3 regions of the Streptomyces sp. NPDC053560 genome follow, and region 2 is predicted to be linked to each of the others. Evidence: predicted binding sites of a transcription regulator. Region 2 holds the regulator's gene; each other region holds the start of a gene.
What was found. Region 2 encodes HrcA, which represses chaperone genes, less so after heat shock. Its sites were predicted from a motif close to TTNGCACTCNGNNNNNCNGAGTGCNAA; they were not measured.

Region 1 (4,557 bases), on a different contig from region 2:
GACGTAGCCCTCCAGGCCGGCGTTCTCGGCGATCCAGCGCAGCGGCTCGACGGCGGCGCGGCGGACGACGGCGACACCGGTGGCCTCGTCGCCCTCCTTGCCGAGGTTGCCCTCGAGCACCTTGACGGCGTGGACGAGCGCGGAGCCACCACCGGAGACGATGCCCTCCTCGACCGCGGCGCGGGTCGCGGAGATGGCGTCCTCAAGACGGTGCTTCTTCTCCTTGAGCTCGACCTCGGTGGCCGCACCCACGCGGATGACGCAGACGCCACCGGCGAGCTTGGCGAGGCGCTCCTGGAGCTTCTCGCGGTCCCAGTCCGAGTCGGTGGACTCGATCTCGGCCTTGATCTGCGCGACGCGGCCCGCGACGTCCTCGGAGTTGCCGCCACCGTCGACGATGGTGGTGTCGTCCTTGGTCACGGTCACGCGGCGGGCGGTGCCCAGCACGTCCAGACCGGCCTGGTCGAGCTTGAGGCCGACCTCCTCGGCGATGACGGTCGCACCGGTGAGGGTGGCCATGTCGCCGAGCATCGCCTTGCGGCGGTCACCGAAGCCGGGGGCCTTCACGGCGACGGCGTTGAAGGTGCCACGGATCTTGTTCACGACCAGGGTCGACAGGGCCTCGCCCTCGACGTCCTCGGCGATGATCAGCAGCGGCTTGGAGGAGCCGGCCTGGATGACCTTCTCCAGCAGCGGCAGCAGGTCCTGGATCGAACCGATCTTGCCCTGGTGGATGAGGATGTACGGGTCCTCGAGGACGGCCTCCATCCGCTCCTGGTCGGTGACCATGTACGGGGAGAGGTAACCCTTGTCGAAGGCCATGCCCTCGGTGAAGTCGAGCTCCAGGCCGAAGGTGTTGGACTCCTCGACGGTGATGACACCGTCCTTGCCGACCTTGTCCATCGCCTCGGCGATGAGCTCACCGACCTGCTTGTCCTGGGCGGACAGGCCGGCCACGGCGGCGATGTCCTCCTTGGAGTCGATCGGGCTGGCGATCGCGAGGAGGTCGTCGGACACGGCCTTGACGGCGGCGTCGATGCCCTTCTTCAGGGCGGCGGGGGAGGCACCGGCGGCGACGTTGCGCAGACCCTCACGGACCAGCGCCTGGGCCAGGACGGTGGCGGTGGTGGTGCCGTCACCAGCGATGTCGTTGGTCTTGGTCGCCACCTCCTTCACCAGCTGGGCGCCGAGGTTCTCGTACGGGTCGTCGACCTCGACCTCGCGGGCGATGGTGACACCGTCGTTGGTGATGGTCGGGGCGCCGAACTTCTTGTCGATGACGACGTTGCGGCCCTTGGGGCCGATCGTCACCTTGACCGTGTCGGCAAGCTTGTTGACGCCGCGCTCGAGGGCGCGACGGGCGTCCTCGTCGAACTTCAGAATCTTCGCCATGAGTTACGTGTCCTTAGTCGTACTCTCAACGAAATGCGCCCCTGCCCCGGGTGGTGAGACGCGGGAACCAGGGGCGCAGATCAGAACAGCTGGGGTGAAGCGTCGGCCTGGGAAATCCCAGGTCCCGGCTTACTTCTCGACGATCGCGAGAACGTCGCGGGCCGAGAGGACGAGGTACTCCTCGCCGTTGTACTTCACCTCGGTGCCGCCGTACTTGCTGTAGAGCACGACGTCGCCGACGGAAACGTCGAGCGGAAGACGGTTGCCGTCCTCGAAGCGGCCCGGGCCCACGGCCAGGACGACGCCCTCCTGGGGCTTCTCCTTGGCGGTGTCCGGAATGACCAGGCCCGAAGCCGTGGTCTGCTCGGCGTCGAGCGGCTGGACCACAATGCGGTCCTCGAGCGGCTTGATGGCAACCTTGGAGCTGGCGGTCGTCACGATCCGACCTCCCCCTTCGGAGATCTCACGGGGTTAACTGTCTGAGGTGGCGACCAGGTGGATCCGTCGTCGCGGGTGCCGGACCTGCCCGTCGCTGTGTTTGGCACTCTCCAGTGGTGAGTGCCAGCGCCGAGACTATGACGCGGTTAGCACTCGGTCAAGCGGAGTGCCAACGTGGCTCGTAAAGAGATCCGCGGCCTGACCGGACGGCAGTCTCGTGACCTGCCCCAGAATGGGACGGGTGAACCCTCTCGACGCCTTCTCCGCGCTGCTCAGCGACGAGGGCCGGACCCTGCTGGCCGGCCTCCGCGACCACGACCCCGCCCAGGAGCTCGCAACCGCCACCCGGCTGCGCCGCGAGCACCCCGCGGAGCTGGTGTCCGCGGCCCTCGGCCAGGCCAGGCTGCGGCAGCGCGCGGTCGCGAAGTTCGGCGCCGAGGACGCGTACCGGATGTTCTTCACCCCGAACGGCGTCGAGCAGTCCACCCGCCGCACCGTCGCCGTGCACCGCGCGGCGCGCCTGGCCGCGCTCGGCGTACGGTCCGTCGCCGACCTGTGCTGCGGCATCGGCGGCGACGCGATCGCGTACGCGCGGGCCGGGATCAAGGTGCTCGCGGTGGACCACGACCCGCTGACGGCGGAGGTCGCGCGGGCGAACGCCGAGGCGCTGGGCCTGGCCGACCTGATCGAGGTGCGCTGCGCGGACGTCACGGAGATCGACACGAGCCCGTACGACGCGGTCTTCGTGGACCCTGCGCGCAGAGGGGGCAAGGGGGCAGGGGCCGCGCGCAGCGCGTCGATGAGGGGCGGTGGCCGGGCGACGGGCGGGCGGATCTTCGACCCGGAGGCGTACTCCCCGCCGCTCTCCTGGGCCATCGAGGCGGCCCGCAAGGCCCCGCGCGCCGCGCTGAAGATCGCGCCCGGCATCCCGCACGAGGCGATCCCCGAGGACGCCGCGGCGGAGTGGATCTCGGACGGCGGCGACGTGAAGGAAGCGGTCCTCTGGTTCGGCACGGAACCCGGCTCCGTACGCGCCACCCTGCTGCCCTCGGGCGCCTCGCTCAGCACCACGGCGCCGCTCCCCGACCCGCCCGTACGCCCCGTGGGCCGGTACCTCTACGAGCCGGACGGCGCCGTCATCCGCGCCCACCTGGTCGCCGAGGCCGCCGCCGAGCTGGACGGGGGACTGATCGACGAGACCATCGCGTACGTCACCGCCGACGAGCTGCGCCCCACCCCGTACGCCGCCGCCTACGAGATCACCGACGTGCTGCCGTTCAACCTGAAGAAGCTCAAGTCACTCCTTCGTGAACGCGAGATCGGCGTGCTGACGGTCAAGAAGCGCGGCTCCGCCGTCGAGCCGGAGGAGATCCGCCGCAAGGTGAAGCTCCGCGGCCCGAACGCGGCCACGGTCCTGCTCACCCGCGTCGCGGGCGCGCCGACGATGCTCGTCGGACAGCCCGCGCCGCGGCCGGCCGGCGGCTGATCACGAGTACAGGTTGTCCTTGCTGACCTCGTGCACGTGGTCGTGGTCATGGCCGTGACCGTGCCCGTGGTGGGAGTGCGGGACGCCGTGCCGGTGCTGGTGGCCCGGGGCCGGGACGTGCGGCTCGGTGACCGGCAGGGAGGAGTCGGCGGACAGCTCCCAGGCGGAGTGCGGCCGGTTCCGCGCGACCATCTCGGCGCCGAGGGCCGCGACCATCGCGCCGTTGTCCGTGCACAGCTTCGGACGCGGCACGCGCAGCGTGATGCCCGCGTCCTCGCAGCGCCGCTCGGCCATCGCGCGCAGCCGCGAGTTGGCCGCCACGCCACCGCCGATCATCAGGTGCTCCACGCCGTGGTCCTTGCAGGCCCGTACGGCCTTCCGCGTCAGCACGTCCACGACGGCCTCCTGGAAGGACGCCGAGACGTCGGCCACCGGGACCTCCTCGCCGGCCGCGCGCCTGGCCTCGATCCAGCGGGCCACGGCGGTCTTCAGGCCGGAGAAGGAGAAGTCGTACTTCGGGTCGCGCGAACCGGTCAGGCCGCGCGGGAACGCGATCGCCTCCGGGTCGCCCTCGCGCGCCATGCGGTCGATGACCGGCCCGCCCGGGAAGCCGAGGTTCAGCACCCGCGCGACCTTGTCGAACGCCTCGCCCGCCGCGTCGTCGATCGTCGAGCCGAGCGGCCGCACGTCGGAGGTGATATCCGGCGCGAGCAGCAGCGAGGAGTGGCCGCCGGAGACCAGCAGCGCCATCGTCGGCTCGGGCAGCGCGCCGTGTTCGAGCTGGTCGACGCAGATGTGCGAGGCGAGGTGGTTGACGCCGTACAGCGGCTTGCCGAGGGCGTACGCGTACGCCTTGGCCGCCGAGGTGCCGACGAGCAGCGCTCCGGCGAGGCCGGGGCCGGCCGTCACCGCGATGCCGTCCAGGTCGGAGGCGGCGACGCCGGCGTCCTTCAGGGCGCGCTGGATGGTGGGGACCATCGCCTCCAGGTGGGCGCGCGAGGCGACCTCGGGGACGACGCCGCCGTAACGGGCGTGTTCGTCGACGCTGGAGGCGATCGCGTCGGCCAGCAGGGTGTGCCCGCGGACGATGCCGACACCGGTTTCGTCGCAGGAGGTCTCGATGCCGAGGACGAGCGGTTCGTCAGCCATTGATCGGTGTTCCTTGTACGAGGGATTCGGAGGTGTAGCGCATGACCAGGGCGTCGACGTTGCCCGGCTGGTAGTAGCCGCGGCGGAAGCCG
Region 2 (4,557 bases):
TCGATGTAGGGGTGGCCGACGATCAGGACGTTCGCGTCCGTGACCGAGGCGGCGATCCGGGACTCCTTGGAGCCGGGCACGAGGTGGTCGACGAGGACGCCGAGCCGGGCGTCCGGGCCGGGGGAGAAGGAGCCGACGATCGAGGGCAGGTCGTCGACGCCTTCCAGGTACTCCACGACGACGCCCTCGATGCGCAGGTCGTCGCCCCAGACGCGTTCCACCAGCTCCGCGTCGTGGCGGCCCTCGACGTAGATGCGGCCGGCGCGGGCGACGCGGGCGCGGGCACCGGGGACGGCGAGGGAACCGGAGGCGGTGCGCTGCGGACCCCGGGGGCGCGCGGACGCGGCGGAGGGGCGTACGAGAGTGACGACCTTGCCCTCCAGCAGAAAGCCGCGGGGCGTCATCGGGAAGACCCGGTGCTTGCCGAAGCGGTCCTCCAGGGTGACGGTCGGACCCTCGGCGGTCTTCTCGCAGCGGATGACGGCCCCGCAGAAACCCGTGGCGACCTCCTCCACGACGAGGTCGGGCTCGGCCGGCACCTCGGGCGCGGGGCGCTGCTTCTTCCAGGGAGGGGTCAGGTCGGGGCCGTATTCTCTGCTGCGCATTCGACAGACGATATGCGGGCCGGGCGTCCCCCGGGTGGGCTAGCCGGGCGACACGCCGAAGCGGCGGGCCAGCTCGTCGCGCTGGGCGCGGACGAAGCGGGCATCCACGACGGCTCCGTGGCCGGGCACGTACCGCGCGTCCTCGCCGCCGAGGGAGAGCAGCCGGTCCAGCGCGGCCGGCCAGCAGGCGGGGAGCGCGTCCGGCCCGGCCTGTGGTTCCCCCGACTCCTCGACGAGGTCGCCGCAGAAGACGATCTCCGGCTCACCCGGCCCGCACCGCACGCAGACCGCCAGATCGTGCGCGGTGTGCCCGGGTCCGACGTTCGCCAGCAGCACGCGGCGGTCGCCCAGGTCGAGGGTCCGCTCCCCGCAGATCGGGTGATCGGGGACGACGAGGGTGTCCACGGCCACCGCCGTCGCCTCCGGGTCGGCCCCGTTCCGTACCGCGTCGCCGGCCAGCGCCTCCGGCTCGCGGCGCAGCAGCTCGCCCAGTCCGGTCGGCCCGAAAACCGTCACTCCCGCGAACGCCGCGGTGCCCAGCACGTGATCGAAGTGCGGATGGGTGAGCACGATGTGCGTCACCTCACGGCCCAGGACGTCGCGCACCTGGCGGCGCAGCTCGGCGCCCTCGCGCAGCCCGGACCCGGTGTCGATCAGGAGAACGCCGGTGGTGCCGGCCACGATGCCGACGGTGGCGTCCCAGGTCGGCAGCCGGCGCCGCGCGACGCCGTCCGCGAGCCGCTCCCACCCAGCCTCTTCCCAAGTCGTGCGCATACCGCGACGCTAGCCCGTATACCGGGAAATCGCGCGCGGCCGCCCGGCTGACCTGGGCCGATCCCGGGGACACGGACCGGCCTCGGCGCGATACGGTGGCCCGCCGGGCCGCGAGCCGTGTCGCCCGGCCTTGCCCCGGCCGTGCTACCCGGCCGTACACTGGACGGGGTTTGGCACTCGGACAGGTCGAGTGCCAGGGGCGGCCGGCCGGGCCGCCTCGGACGGACGGGCCGCGAACGGCCCGGCGAGAGCACGGGACTGGAGGTGTGCGCGATGCTCAGCGAACGCAGACTCGAAGTACTGCGTGCCATCGTCCAGGACTACGTCGGCACCGAGGAGCCCGTCGGCTCCAAGGCGCTCACGGAGCGCCACCAGCTCGGCGTCTCTCCCGCCACCGTCCGCAACGACATGGCCGCGCTGGAGGACGAGGGCTTCATCGCCCAGCCTCACACGAGCGCCGGCCGAATCCCCACCGACAAGGGCTACCGCCTGTTCGTCGACAAGCTGGCGGCCGTCAAGCCGCTGTCGGGTCCCGAGCGCAAGGCGATCCACAGCTTCCTCGACAGCGCGGTGGACCTCGACGACGTCGTGGCCCGTACGGTCCGGCTGCTCGCGCAGCTGACCCGGCAGGTCGCGGTGGTGCAGTACCCCTCGCTGACCCGGTCCACCGTCCGGCACGTGGAACTGCTGTCGCTGGCGCCCGCGCGGCTCATGCTCGTCCTGATCACCGATACCGGGCGGGTCGAGCAGCGCATGATCGACTGCCCCGCGCCGTTCGGCGAAACGTCCCTGGCGGACCTGCGGGCGCGGCTCAACAGCCGTGTCGTGGGACGCCGGTTCACGGACGTGCCGCAACTGGTGCAGGACCTGCCCGAGTCCTTCGAGACGGAGGACCGGGGCACGGTCTCGACAGTGCTGTCGGTGTTGCTGGAGACTCTGGTGGAGGAGACCGAGGAGCGGCTGATGATCGGCGGTACCGCCAATCTCACGCGCTTCGGTCATGATTTCCCGCTGACGATCCGGCCGGTGCTGGAGGCGCTGGAGGAGCAGGTCGTGCTCCTCAAGCTGCTGGGAGAGGCCAAGGACTCGAGCATGACCGTGCGCATCGGGCACGAGAACGCTCACGAGGGCCTCACTTCCACATCGGTCGTCGCCGTCGGCTACGGTTCGGGCGACGAGGCAGTCGCCAAACTCGGCGTGGTCGGACCGACCCGCATGGACTACCCCGGAACGATGGGAGCGGTACGCGCAGTGGCACGTTACGTCGGACAGATCCTCGCGGAGTCGTAAGTGGCCACGGACTACTACACGGTCCTCGGTGTCAGTCGCGACGCCTCGCAGGACCAGATCAAGAAGGCTTTCCGGCGGCTGGCGCGCGAGCTGCACCCGGATGTGAACCCGGATCCCAAGACCCAGGAGCGGTTCAAGGAGATCAACGCCGCTTACGAGGTGCTGTCGGACCCGCAGAAGAAGCAGGTCTACGACCTCGGCGGGGACCCGAACTCCCAGGGCGGCGGCGCCGGTGCCGGCTTCGGCGCGGGCTTCGGCAACTTCTCCGACATCATGGACGCGTTCTTCGGCACGGCGTCGCAGCGCGGGCCGCGCTCGCGCACCCGCCGCGGCCAGGACGCCATGATCCGGCTGGACGTGGAGCTGCACGAGGCCGCGTTCGGCACGACCAAGGACATCCAGGTCGACACGGCGGTCGTGTGTACGACCTGCTCCGGCGAGGGCGCCGCGCCCGGCACCTCCGCGCAGACCTGTGACATGTGCCGCGGTCGTGGCGAGGTCTCGCAGGTCACCCGGTCCTTCCTGGGCCAGGTCATGACCTCGCGGCCCTGCCCGCAGTGCCAGGGGTTCGGCACGGTCGTACCGACCCCGTGCCCCGAGTGCGCGGGCGACGGCCGCATCCGGTCCCGCCGCACGCTCACGGTCAAGATCCCGGCCGGTGTCGACAACGGCACCCGCATCCAGCTCGCGGGCGAGGGCGAGGTCGGCCCCGGCGGCGGCCCGGCCGGTGACCTCTACGTCGAGATCCACGAGGTCGCGCACCCGGTCTTCCAGCGGCGCGGCGACGACCTGCACTGCACGGTCACGATCCCGATGACCGCGGCGGCGCTGGGCACGAAGTGTCCGCTGGAGACGCTGGACGGGGTACGCGACGTCGACATCCGGCCCGGCACCCAGTCCGGCCAGTCCATCCCGCTGCACGGCTGCGGCATCACGCACCTGCGCGGCGGCGGCCGCGGCGACCTGGTCGTCCACGTCGAGGTGCAGACCCCGGGCAAGCTCGACGCCGAGCAGGAGGAGCTGCTGACCCGGCTCGCCAAGCTCCGCGGCGAGGAGCGCCCGACCGGGCAGTTCCAGCCCGGGCAGCAGGGCTTGTTCTCGCGGCTGAAGGATGCGTTCAACGGCCGGTAGGCATTGGGCCGGGGGTTCGGGGGTCGTCCCCCGGGCAGGCACAGCCAGCCCGGGCAGCAGGGCTTGTTCTCGCGGCTGAAGGATGCGTTCAACGGCCGGTAGCAGCCGTTGGTGTGTACGGGGCACGGCCGCCCCCGATTCGGGGGCGGCCGTGACGCGTGACACGATATGGGCATGCCCACCGCGCTGACCGAGCTGAGCGCTCACCCGATCGTGCAGGCTCCCATGGCCGGCGGCGCCTCGTGCCCCGAGCTGGCCGCGGCTGTGAACGGGGCGGGCGGCCTGGGCTTCCTCGCCGCGGGCTACAAGACGGCCGACGGCATGTACCAGGAGATCGAGCGGCTGCGCGGGATGACCGGCCGGCCCTTCGGCGTGAACCTCTTCATGCCGCATCCGGAGCTCGCCGAAGACGCGGCCGTCGACGTCTACCGCGACCAGCTCGCGGGCGAGGCCGACTGGTACAGGACCGCGCTCGGCGACCCCCGGGGCGCCGCCGACGACGGGTACGAGGCCAAGCTCGCCATCCTCCGCGAGGACCCGGTGCCGGTCGTCTCGTTCACCTTCGGCTGCCCCACCGCCGAGACCGTGGAGTCCCTGGCCAGGGTGGGCACGTACACCGTCGTGACCGTCACCACGGCCGCCGAGGCGCGCGCCGCGCAGGCGGCCGGCGCCGACGCCGTGTGCGTGCAGGGCATAGAGGCGGGCGGCCACCAGGGCACCCACCGCGACGACCCGCAGAGCGACGGCGCCGGCGCGG
Region 3 (4,557 bases), on a different contig from region 2:
GATCCGTTCCCGGAAGGGGGGATCAGAAGTCCATGTCACCGCCCGGCATGCCGCCCGGGGCGCCGCCCGCGGCGGCCTTCTCCGGCTTGTCGGCGATGACGGCCTCGGTGGTGAGGAAGAGCGCCGCGATGGAGGCGGCGTTCTGCAGCGCGGAGCGGGTGACCTTGGCGGGGTCGATGATGCCCTCGGCGATCATGTCGACGTACTCGCCGGTCGCGGCGTTCAGGCCGTGACCCACGGTCAGGTTGCGCACCTTCTCCACCACGACGCCGCCCTCAAGGCCGCCGTTGACGGAGATCTGCTTCAGCGGGGCCTCCAGGGCCAGCTTCACAGCGGCGGCACCGGTGGCCTCGTCACCCTCGAGCTCGAGCTTCTCGAAGACCGAGGAAGCCTGCAGCAGGGCGACGCCACCGCCGGCGACGATGCCCTCCTCGACGGCCGCCTTCGCGTTGCGAACGGCGTCCTCGATGCGGTGCTTGCGCTCCTTGAGCTCCACCTCGGTCGCGGCACCGGCCTTGATGACCGCAACACCGCCGGCGAGCTTCGCCAGGCGCTCCTGCAGCTTCTCGCGGTCGTAGTCGCTGTCCGAGTTCTCGATCTCGGCGCGGATCTGGTTGACGCGGCCCTGGACCTGGTCGCTGTCGCCGGCACCGTCGACGATGGTGGTCTCGTCCTTGGTGATGACGACCTTGCGGGCGCGGCCGAGCAGGTCGAGACCGGCGTTCTCCAGCTTGAGGCCGACCTCCTCGGAGATGACGGTGCCACCGGTGAGGATGGCGATGTCGCCGAGCATGGCCTTGCGGCGGTCACCGAAGCCCGGGGCCTTCACGGCGACGGACTTGAAGGTGCCACGGATCTTGTTGACGACCAGGGTCGACAGGGCCTCGCCCTCGACGTCCTCCGCGATGATCAGCAGCGGCTTGCCCGACTGCATGACCTTCTCCAGCAGCGGAAGGAGGTCCTTCACGTTGGAGATCTTGGAGTTGACGATCAGGATGTACGGGTCGTCGAGCGACGCCTCCATACGCTCCATGTCGGTGGCGAAGTACGCCGAGATGTAGCCCTTGTCGAAGCGCATACCCTCGGTGAGCTCCAGCTCCAGACCGAAGGTCTGGGACTCCTCGACGGTGATGACGCCTTCCTTGCCGACCTTGTCCATGGCCTCGGCGATGAGCTCACCGATCTGGGTGTCGGCCGCGGAGATGGAGGCGGTGGAGGCGATCTGCTCCTTGGTCTCCACGTCCTTCGCCTGCTCCAGCAGGGCGGCGGAGACGGCCTCGACGGCGCGCTCGATGCCGCGCTTCAGGGCCATCGGGTTGGCGCCGGCCGCGACGTTGCGCAGGCCCTCGCGGACCAGGGCCTGGGCCAGGACGGTCGCGGTCGTCGTGCCGTCACCGGCGACGTCGTCCGTCTTCTTCGCGACCTCCTTGACCAGCTCGGCGCCGATCTTCTCGTACGGGTCCTCGAGCTCGATCTCCTTGGCGATGGACACACCATCGTTGGTGATCGTGGGGGCGCCCCACTTCTTCTCAAGGACGACGTTGCGGCCCTTGGGGCCAAGGGTGACCTTGACGGCGTCGGCGAGCTGGTTCATCCCGCGCTCGAGACCGCGCCGTGCCTCCTCGTCGAACGCGATGATCTTGGCCATGTGAAGTGGTCCTCCCGGACAGGGGTGGAAACGCAGTGGACCGCGCTGGTGCCCGCGACGGACGGCCTGCAACCCCGTGGTTCCCTGCCCCACCGGGCCGCGGACCTCACCGGCCCGATCCGAAGTTCTGTCACTCTCACCTTCAGAGTGCTAACGCAATGATTAGCACTCGACCCCCTCGAGTGCAAGCGCCCAAGCAAGGCTGCAGGCTCGAGCGGCGACCACGCAAGAGGCCCGGGGCACACACGCGCCCGCGCACAACAGAAGGTCCGCACCCCCGTCAGGGAGCACGGACCTCCGTACGCTGCAGTCGGTCGGCGCTTCAGCCGGCCACGCGAACCATGTCCGCCTGCGGCCCCTTCTGGCCCTGCGAGATCTCGAACTCGACCCGCTGGCCTTCCTCAAGGGTGCGGTAACCGTCCATCTGGATCGCGCTGTAGTGGACGAAAACATCCGCACCACCGTCGACCGCGATGAAGCCGTACCCCTTCTCCGCGTTGAACCACTTGACGGTGCCCTGAGCCATTCCTAACTCCCCTATTGCTGGCCCTTGCGCAGGACCGCACTCCGCGGACCCGGGTCAGACCTCACCCCCAAGGAGGGTGTGCGCCGGAACGCGTCGACCGCCGCTGAATGTATCTGGACCGATGCCCAGCGCAACAGGTCAATCGGACGAGAATTCTGCCCACGACCATTCGCCGATATCCGGCGAAGTCTCAACAATTCTGGGCAAGCCGGGCCGGGCATAGCTCATCAACACGACAAATTGCGCACACACTTTGAGCACATCTTGTCGTGTTCTCATATGCGTCGGGCACGCGCGAGAAGAGGATTCACCTCAACTGTATCGCCTTTAACGACATGGAATCGCCCCGTCCGCTTCTAATGCGGACGGGGCGATTCCGGGGTGCGCATCCCGTCATTCACGAGACGGTGCACAAGGGGCGCGCACAGGGCGCACAAAGGGGCGTACAGCCGCTTTTCAGCAGCCGCCGGCCACCGCGGGAATGATCGAGACGCTGGCGCCGTCCGGCGTCGCGGTCTCCAGACCACCCTCGAAGCGCACGTCGTCGTCGTTGACGTAGACGTTCACGAAGCGGCGCAGCTTGCCCTGGTCGTCCAGGACGCGGGCCGCGATGCCGTTGTGGTTCTTCTCCAGGTCCTGGATGACCTCGGAGAGCTTCGCGCCCTCGGCGGGGACCTCGGCCTGGCCGCCGGTGTAGGTGCGGAGGATGGTGGGGATGCGGACGTTGACGCTCATGGTGTTTCTCTGCCTTCCGGGTTCAGGGGCGACGGGTACGGGGCCGCGCTGCGGCCGGGAGCCGGGGCTCAGCCGAGGCCGGCCTCGCGGAAGGAGTCCAGGCTCGGACGGATGGTCGCGGTCGGGCCGGTGGTCGGCGCGACGGCGTCCAGCGTCTTCAGGCCGTCGCCGGTGTTCAGGACGACGAGGGACTTGGCCGGGTCGATCCGGCCGTTCTCGATGAGCTTCTTGGTGACGCCGACGGTCACGCCGCCCGCGGTCTCCGCGAAGATGCCCTCGGTGCGGGCCAGCAGCTTGATCGCGTCCACGACCTGCTCGTCGTTGACGTCCTCGACGGCGCCGCCGGTGCGGCGGGCGATGTCGAGCACGTACGGGCCGTCCGCCGGGTTGCCGATGGCCAGCGACTTGGCGATGGTGTTCGGCTTCTGCGGGCGGACCACGTCGTGGCCGGCCTTGAAGGCGGTGGACACCGGCGAGCAGCCCTCGGCCTGGGCGCCGAAGATCTTGTACGGCTTGTCCTCGACCAGGCCGAGCTGGATCAGCTCCTTGAGCCCCTTGTCGATCTTCGTGAGCTGCGAGCCCGAGGCGATCGGGATGACCAGCTGGTCCGGCAGCTCCCAGCCGAGCTGCTCGCAGATCTCGTACGCGAGCGTCTTGGAGCCCTCGCCGTAGTACGGGCGGAGGTTGACGTTCACGAAGCCCCAGCCCTCGCCCAGCGGGTCGCCGATGAGCTCGGAGCAGAAGCGGTTGACGTCGTCGTAGTTGCCCTCGATGCCGACGAGGTCGCCGCCGTACACCGCGGCCATGACGACCTTGCCCGCCTCCAGGTCGTGCGGGATGAACACGCAGGAGCGGAAGCCGGCCCGGCGCGCCGCGGCGCCGACGGCGCCGGCCAGGTTGCCGGTGGAGGAGCAGGACAGGGTGGTGAAGCCGAAGGCGCGGGCCGCCTCGACGGCGATGGCCACGACGCGGTCCTTGAAGGAGTGCGTCGGGTTGCCGGAGTCGTCCTTCACGTACAGGCCGCCGGTGACGCCCAGCTCGGCGGCGAGCCGGTCGGCCTTGACCAGCTTGGTGAAGCCCGGGTTGAGGTTGGGCTTGTCGGCCACGTCGGCGGGGACGGGCAGCAGCGGCGCGTACCGCCAGATGTTGTCGGGACCGGCCTCGATCTGCTTCTTCAGGCCCTCGGGGTCGCCGCTCGGCAGGTCGTAGGCCACTTCGAGCGGCCCGAAACATTCCTGACAGGCGAAGATCGGGCCCAGATCGAAGCGGGTGCCGCACTCGCGGCAGGACAGCGCGGCGGCGGGGCCGAGGGAGACGGCGGAAGTGGTGGTGCTTTCAGAAGCTTGCACAGCCATGGAGGCGAGGCCCTTTCTCCTCATCTTCCTCACGACGCATCTCGCCGTGAGACGGATTTGGCACCTTCCCTAGCCGGGAGCCTCGCGCGCGGGACTTCAGTGTCCTGGCGGCAAGACCGGCTGGAGGGTTGCCGGGGCTTCAACGGGCCGTATCCCTCTGCCCCTCTGGATGAGCGGTATGGCCTGCATGCGAAACACAGGCGTTTGTTCAGCGGTGACCCCGGCATGCGGTGGTCATCCGCGTTGTTCAAGACTGTAACCGAAGGGGTGGATGGTTGAGATAGCCGTCCGAA

Region 1: a site for HrcA is predicted at 1,977-2,003, ahead of groES (co-chaperone GroES). Genes of this name have one in related genera too.
Region 3: a site for HrcA is predicted at 1,811-1,837, ahead of groL (chaperonin GroEL). Genes of this name have one in related genera too.

The regions. Positions count from the first base shown of each region.
Region 1 covers NZ_JBITXI010000005.1:370,518-375,074, forward strand. Annotated here, with positions in the region: gene groL (chaperonin GroEL) at 1-1,392, opposite strand, end outside; gene groES (co-chaperone GroES) at 1,522-1,830, opposite strand; gene ACIGQF_RS14270 (methyltransferase domain-containing protein) at 2,063-3,316, shown strand; gene tsaD (tRNA (adenosine(37)-N6)-threonylcarbamoyltransferase complex transferase subunit TsaD) at 3,317-4,465, opposite strand; gene rimI (ribosomal protein S18-alanine N-acetyltransferase) at 4,458-4,557, opposite strand, start outside.
Region 2 covers NZ_JBITXI010000007.1:451,103-455,659, forward strand. Annotated here, with positions in the region: gene ACIGQF_RS19725 (DUF3097 domain-containing protein) at 1-605, opposite strand, end outside; gene ACIGQF_RS19730 (MBL fold metallo-hydrolase) at 645-1,379, opposite strand; gene hrcA (heat-inducible transcriptional repressor HrcA) at 1,653-2,669, shown strand; gene dnaJ (molecular chaperone DnaJ) at 2,670-3,800, shown strand; gene ACIGQF_RS19745 (nitronate monooxygenase) at 3,975-4,557, shown strand, end outside.
Region 3 covers NZ_JBITXI010000010.1:288,518-293,074, forward strand. Annotated here, with positions in the region: gene groL (chaperonin GroEL) at 23-1,648, opposite strand; gene ACIGQF_RS25095 (cold-shock protein) at 1,971-2,174, opposite strand; gene ACIGQF_RS25100 (MoaD/ThiS family protein) at 2,631-2,909, opposite strand; gene thrC (threonine synthase) at 2,978-4,264, opposite strand; SAM riboswitch class I at 4,282-4,440, opposite strand.